Regions from separate parts of the Streptomyces sp. NPDC002055 genome, predicted to be linked through region 2. Evidence: riboswitches for the same ligand, from Rfam matches in the RefSeq annotation. Region 2 holds a riboswitch; the other holds the start of a gene.
The links. A riboswitch is a leader RNA that binds a small molecule or an ion and turns the genes downstream of it on or off. The one in region 2 is predicted to bind S-adenosylmethionine.

Region 1 (3,400 bases), on a different contig from region 2:
CTTACGGAAGGGGCCATTCCTATTTACGCAAGGTTCCTGCGTTTATGGTTCAGCAGCCGCCGGCGACCGCCGGAATGATCGATACACCCGCGCCGTCCGGCGTGGCCGTCTCCAGGCCCTCGCTGAAACGCACGTCGTCGTCATTCACATAGACATTCACGAATCGACGCAGCTTGCCGGTGTCGTCGAGCACCCGGGCACCGATGCCCTGGTGGTTCTTCTCCAGGTCCGCGAGCACCTCGCCGAGAGTCGCGCCCTCGGCGGGCACCTCGGCCCGGCCACCGGTGTACGTACGCAGGATCGTGGGGATTCGAACGTTGACGCTCATGCGAGGCCTGCCTCTCGGAACGAGTCAAGGGTGGGGCGGATGGTCGCGGACGGGCCCGTCGTCGGAGCCACGGCGTCCAGGGTCTTGAGGCCGTCACCGGTGTTCAGCACCACGGTCTCCTCGGCCGGGTCGATCCGCCCGGCCTCGATCAGCTTCCGCAGCACGCCCACCGTCACACCGCCCGCGGTCTCCGCGAAGATGCCCTCGGTGCGCGCCAGCAGCTTGATCGCGTCGACGACCTGCTCGTCGTTCACGTCCTCCACGGCGCCGCCGGTGCGGCGGCAGATGTCGAGCACGTACGGGCCGTCGGCCGGGTTGCCGATGGCGAGCGACTTGGCGATCGTGTCCGGCTTCACCGGGCGGACCACGTCGTGGCCGTCCTTGAAGGCCCGGGAGACCGGGGAGCAGCCCTCGGCCTGGGCGCCGAAGATCTTGTACGGCTTGTCCTCCACCAGACCGATGGCGATGAGCTCCTTCAGCGCCTTGTCGATCTTGGTGAGCTGGGAGCCGGAGGCGATCGGGATCACGATGTTGTCCGGGATCCGCCAGCCGAGCTGCTCGCAGATCTCGTACGCCAGCGTCTTCGAGCCCTCGCCGTAGTACGGGCGCAGGTTGACGTTGACGAAGCCCCAGCCCTCGCCGATCGGGTCGCCGATCAGCTCGCTGCAGAAGCGGTTGACGTCGTCGTACGTGCCCTCGATGCCGACCAGGTCGCCGCCGTAGACCGCGGCCATGACGACCTTGCCCGCCTCCAGGTCGTGCGGGATGAACACGCACGACCGGAAACCGGAGCGGGCCGCCGCGGCGCCGACGGCGCCGGCCAGGTTGCCGGTGGAGGAGCAGGACAGCGTGGTGAAGCCGAAGGTGCGGGCCGCCTCCACCGCGATGGCGACCACCCGGTCCTTGAAGGAGTGCGTCGGGTTGCCCGAGTCGTCCTTCACGTGCAGGCCGCCGGTGACGCCCAGCTCACGGGCGAGGTTGTCGGCCCGGACCAGCTTGGTGAAGCCCGGGTTCAGATTCGGCTTGTCGGCGACGTCGGCGGGGACCGGCAGCAGCGGCGCGTAGCGCCAGATGTTGTCCGGACCGGCCTCGATGCGCTTCCGCAGGCCCTCGGGGTCGCCGCTCGGCAGGTCGTACGCGACCTCGAGCGGCCCGAAACACACCTCGCACGCGAAGATCGGGCCGAGGGCGAAACGCTCACCGCACTCGCGGCAGGACAGCGCGGTGGCGGGGCCGAGAGCGACGGGGGTGGAACCGGAGGTGGCGTCCTGGGAATCCGCGGACGAAGTGGCGGTAGCAGCTTGCACAGCCATGGAGGCGAGGCCCTTTCTCCTCATCTTCCTCGCGACGTACTTCGCCACGAGACGGAATTGGCACCTTCCCGAGCCGGGAGCCTCGCGTCTTGAGACGAGACCGGCCGGAGGGTTGCCGGGGCTTCAACGGGCCGTTCCCTCTGCCCCTCTGGATGAGCGGTATGGCGCCGGGCGGGGCCCGGTGCGTTTGTCCGCGGCAGGCCACCCCGACATGAAGTGGACTCCCGCGTTGTTCAAGACTGTAACCGACGGCCCCCACAGTTGAGATAGTCGTCCGAACCGCGAGACGGATCACAGCGGGCCACCGCCCCGGTCACCCGCGGGCCGCCCCGCGACCACACCAGGGAGACGAAAACACGTGCTGGAAGAGGTGGAGCGCTGGCTGGAGCACCGCTCCTGGTCGGCCGCCGACCGGCCGCTGAGCCGGCTCCTCGCCGCGAAGCAGGCGGCAGGCCCGTCCGGAACGGTCAGCGTGGTGCTCCCCGCCCTCGACGAGGAGGCCACGATCGGGCCGATCGTCGAGACCGTCCGGCGCGAGCTGATGAGCCCGGAGGTCCCGCTCGTCGACGAGCTGATCGTGATCGACTCCGGCTCCGCCGACCGCACCGCCGCGGTCGCCGCCGCCGCCGGAGCCCGCGTCGTCCACCGCGACACGGTGCTGCCCCGGCTGCCCGCCCTGCCCGGCAAGGGCGAGGTGCTGTGGCGCTCGCTGCTGGTCACCCGCGGCGAGATCGTCTGCTTCGTCGACGCCGACCTGCGCGACTTCTCCGCCCGCTTCGTCTCCGGCATCGTCGGGCCGCTGCTCACCGACCCGGGCCTGCACCTGGTCAAGGCCATGTACGACCGGCCGCTCGGCGACACCGGCGACCGCGGCGGCCGGGTCACCGAACTCGTCGCCCGCCCCCTGCTCAACCTGCACTGGCCGCGGCTCGCCGGCTTCGTGCAGCCCCTCGGCGGGGAGTACGCGGCCCGCCGCTCCCTGCTGGAGCGGCTGCCCTTCCCCGTCGGCTACGGGATCGAGCTGGGCATGCTGGTGGACGCGCTGGACCTCGCCGGGCTCGACGCGCTGGCCCAGGTCGACGTCGGCGTGCGGCGCCACCGCCACCAGGACGGGCAGGCGCTCGGCCGGATGGCCGCCACGATCTACCGGACGGCCCAGGCCCGGCTGGCCCGCGGCCACCTCGTACGGCCCGTGCTCACCCAGTTCGACCGGGGTGCGGAGGGCGGGTTCACGCCGTCCGTGCACGAGGTGGCGGCCGAGGAACGCCCGCCGGTGATCACCGTTCCGGAGTACCGGGAGGTGCGCGCCCGGGAGGCCGCGGGGCGGGGGCGGGTGGCCTGACCGGCGCGGGGGCGGGTGGCCTGACCGGCGCGGCTCCCCGGGTCCGCGCCCCCGCGGGCCCCGGGCGCTCCGCGGGTGCGCCGGAGCACCCCGGACGGGCGCGGCCGGCGAGCGCTCCGTACCGGCGCCGCGACGCTCCGTACCGGCCTCCGGTGGCCCCTCCGGGTGACAAACCGCCCCTGTCCGCACGTTTGAGCGGATCTTTCGCGGGCTAGGCTCGCGACATGGTCGCAGAGCAGGCTGCCGAGGTACTCGTCGCGTCCAACCGCGGCCCCGTCGCGTACACCCTCGCCGAGGACGGCTCCCTGACCGCCAAGCGCGGCGGCGGCGGGCTGGTCTCGGGGCTGAGCGCGATCGGATCCGAAACCGACGCCCTCTGGGTCTGCGCCGCCCTCGGCGACGGCGACCGCGAGGCCG
Region 2 (3,400 bases):
CCAGCCGTGATCACCGCGATCGTGCTCATCAAGACCAGCGTGGACCGGATCCCCGAGATCGCCGAGTCCATCGCCGCTCTGGAGGGGGTCAGCGAGGTCTATTCGGTCACCGGTACCTACGACCTGGTGGCCATGGTCCGGGTGGCGCGCCACGACGATCTGGCGGATGTGATCCCGGGCCGGATCAGCAAGATCCCCGGGGTTGCCGGGACCGACACCCACGTCGCCTTCCGCACGTACTCCCAGCACGACCTGGAAGCCGCCTTCGCGATCGGTCTCGACGCGTAACTCCGCCCGCACACCCCCTGTCCCGCACTGTCCCGGCGTACGCGGCCCGGCATACGCGGCCCGGCCCGCCGCCCCGGTGAGCGACGGGCCCGGCCGCGGTCCGGTACGGGCGCCCCGGCGCGGTCCGGCAGGGCACCCCGGTGTCAGGCCGGCCCGGGGTTCCCGTGTCAGGCCGCCCCGGCGTTCCGGTCCGGGACGCAGCGGCCGTCCTCGGTGCGGTAGCTCCACCGCGCACCATCGTGGACCAGCTCCTTCACCGCGCCGACGAAGCGGTCGATGTGCTCGTCGGGGGTGCCGGCGCCGAAGCTGACGCGGATGGCGTTGAGGGACCGCTCCCCCGGTGCCGCGTCCGGCGCCCCGCACTCGCCCGGTTCGTCGGCCGCGCCGCCGAGCAGGGTCCGGACCAGGGGGTGGGCGCAGAAGAGGCCGTCGCGCACCCCGATGCCGTACTCGGCGGAGAGGGCGGCCGCGAAGTGCGAGCTGTTCCAGCCCTCCACCACGAAGGAGAGCACGCCGACGCGGGGGGCGTCGTCGCCGAACAGCGACAGCACCTTCACCTGGGGCACCTCCGCCAGCCCCGCGCGGAGGCGGGCGACGAGCCGCTGCTCCCGCTCGACGAGGGAGTCGAAGCCCGCCTCGGACAGCGCCTTGCAGGCGGAGGCGATGGCGTGGACACCGATGACGTTCGGCGAACCGGCCTCGTGCCGGGCCGCGGTGGTGTGCCACTCGACGTCCACGCCGCCGTCGGCGCGCCGGGAGACCGTACGGCTCGCGCCGCCGCCGGCGAGGTAGGGCTCGGCGGAACGCAGCCAGTCGGCCCGGCCGGCGAGCACACCGGAGCCGAACGGCGCGTAGAGCTTGTGCCCGGAGAAGGCGACCCAGTCGACGTCCAGCGCATCGATGTCCACGGGGTGGTGCGGGGCGAGTTGTGCGGCGTCCAGGACGATCCGCGCGCCGTGCGCATGGGCCGCCGCCGCCAGTGCGCGGACCGGCCAGAGCTCACCGGTGACGTTGGACGCGCCGGTCACGCACACCAGCGCCGGGCCGTACGGCTCCCGGTCGGCGAGCGCCCGCTCCAGGGTCTCGACGGCCTGGGCCGGGGTGCGGGGCGCGTCGAGGCAGGTGACGGTGATGCCCTCGCGCTGCTGCCAGGGCAGCAGCGAGGCGTGGTGCTCGGTCTCGAACACGAACACCCGGGTGTTCCGCGGCAGGGCGGCGGCGAGCAGGTTGAGCGAGTCGGTGGTGGACCGGGTGAAGACGACCTGGTCGTCCTCGCGGCAGCCGAGGAAGCCGGCGACCGTGGCGCGGCTGTTCTCGAAGAGGTCGGTGGACAGCTGCGAGAGGTAGCCGGCACCGCGGTGCACGCTGCCGTAGTAGGGCGCGTAGGCGGCGACGTCGTCCCAGACCCGCTGGAGGGCGGGGGCGCTGGCCCCGTAGTCGAGCGCCGCGTACTCCACCTCTCCCCCGGTGACCAGCGGGACGAGGACGTCCCGGCCGAGGACGGGCAGCGGGCCGGTGGGACAGGCGGCCTCGGGGGAGGCCGCGTCATCGGCCGAACTCGCCCCGGCGCGCACGGAATCGGCGCGGAGGCCGGTGGCGGTCGCGGTCGCGGTCGCGGTCGCGGCAGAGGCGGTCGTGGCAGCGGCAGTCGTGGCAGTGGCGGTCGTGGCGGCGGCAGGGCGCACGGACATGGCGGAGTCTCCCGGTGGGAACGGCGGAATGGCTGCGTCGACGCACCCGGCCCGGACAGCGGACGGAGTGCGGAAAGGCCTCGACATGCGGACGGCACCGCACGGAGGGTGATGGAAACGGGGCCTTCGGCCCTAGCGCATTCGCTTGCTCACGCGAGATCTCCCTCGACAACCAGGACCCCTGGATCGCGAGGGGTCCGCGCTTGCCGCAGACCTTGCTGACTGCGGCCTGGTCATCACCCGGGGCACCCCGCCACGGACGGAGGGTTGCCGGACAGCGGGCCGGGGCCTGTGTCGCTGTCACTCGTGACCTGGAGCGAGTATGGCAGGTGATCACCCGCGGGCACCACCGTGTCCGCATGGCGGGACGGCATCCCGGTCCGGTGGGACGGCACCCCCGCCCCGAATCCGCGCCCGCCCACCCACAGCGGCACCCCGCGGGCAGCAGCACCCGGGCCACAGCACTCCACCCAGCGCCGCCCGCACAGCGCCGGCCCTCCCCCCGGCGGCCCCCGGCCCCCACGCCCCCGAGAAACCCACAGGGGCCCGGGACGAGCCCGGACCCCCTGCGTCACCACCGGCGAACCGGCGGCGGACGGCTACCCGTTGCTGGCGCCGACCCAGCGCTCCAGCGTGCGCCGCGCCGCGCCCGTGTCGACCGAGTCCGCGGCCTTCTCGATGCCCGCCGCGATCTGCTCGGTCAGCGGGGCGTCGGTGGGCCGCAGGGCGACCAGGGCCGCGGCGGAGTTGAGCAGCACCGCGTCCCGTACCGGGCCCTCCTCGCCGGCCAGCAGACGGCGGGCCACATCGGCGTTGTACGAGGCGTCCGCGCCGCGCAGGGCATCCACCGGGACGATCGGGATGCCCACGTCGCGCGGGTCGAAGGCCTCCTCCCGCACCGAGCCGTCGCGGACGACCCAGACCCGGGAGGTGGCGGTGGTGGTGAGCTCGTCCAGCCCGTCGTCACCGCGGAAGACCAGGGCGGAGGTGCCGCGTTCGGCGAGCACCCCGGCCACGATCGGCGCCATCCGGGCGTCGGCCACGCCGGTGGCCTGGGCCCGCACCCGGGCGGGGTTGGTCAGCGGCCCGAGGATGTTGAACGTGGTGGGGATGCCCAGTTCGCGCCGGGCCGGCGCGACATGGCGCAGCGCGGGGTGGAACTTGACGGCGAAGCAGAAGGTGATGCCGGCCTCTTCGGCGACCTCGACGACCCGCCGCGGCGAGAGGTCCAGATTGACGCCGAGCTTCTCCAGTACGTCCGAGGCGCCGCTCGCCGAGGAGGAGGCGCGGTTGCCGTGCTTGACGACCTTGGCGCCCGTGCCGGCGACGACGACGGCCGACATGGTGGAGATGTTCACCGTCTTGGAACGGTCCCCGCCGGTGCCCACGATGTCGACGCTGGGCCCCGGCACCTCGATGAG

Region 1: linked by a shared signal. The riboswitch ahead of thrC (threonine synthase) and the one ahead of ABT112_RS14980 (aminotransferase class V-fold PLP-dependent enzyme) in region 2 are both predicted to bind S-adenosylmethionine.

The regions. Positions count from the first base shown of each region.
Region 1 is NZ_JBEOXS010000071.1:5,690-9,089, reverse strand. Features, by position in the region: gene ABT112_RS30085 (MoaD/ThiS family protein) at 50-328, opposite strand; gene thrC (threonine synthase) at 325-1,641, opposite strand; SAM riboswitch class I at 1,659-1,800, opposite strand; gene ABT112_RS30075 (glucosyl-3-phosphoglycerate synthase) at 2,000-2,983, shown strand; gene ABT112_RS30070 (alpha,alpha-trehalose-phosphate synthase (UDP-forming)) at 3,208-3,400, shown strand, end outside.
Region 2 is NZ_JBEOXS010000020.1:45,802-49,201, reverse strand. Features, by position in the region: gene ABT112_RS14985 (Lrp/AsnC family transcriptional regulator) at 7-288, shown strand; gene ABT112_RS14980 (aminotransferase class V-fold PLP-dependent enzyme) at 456-1,979, opposite strand; SAM riboswitch class IV at 2,174-2,291, opposite strand; gene trpD (anthranilate phosphoribosyltransferase) at 2,579-3,400, opposite strand, start outside.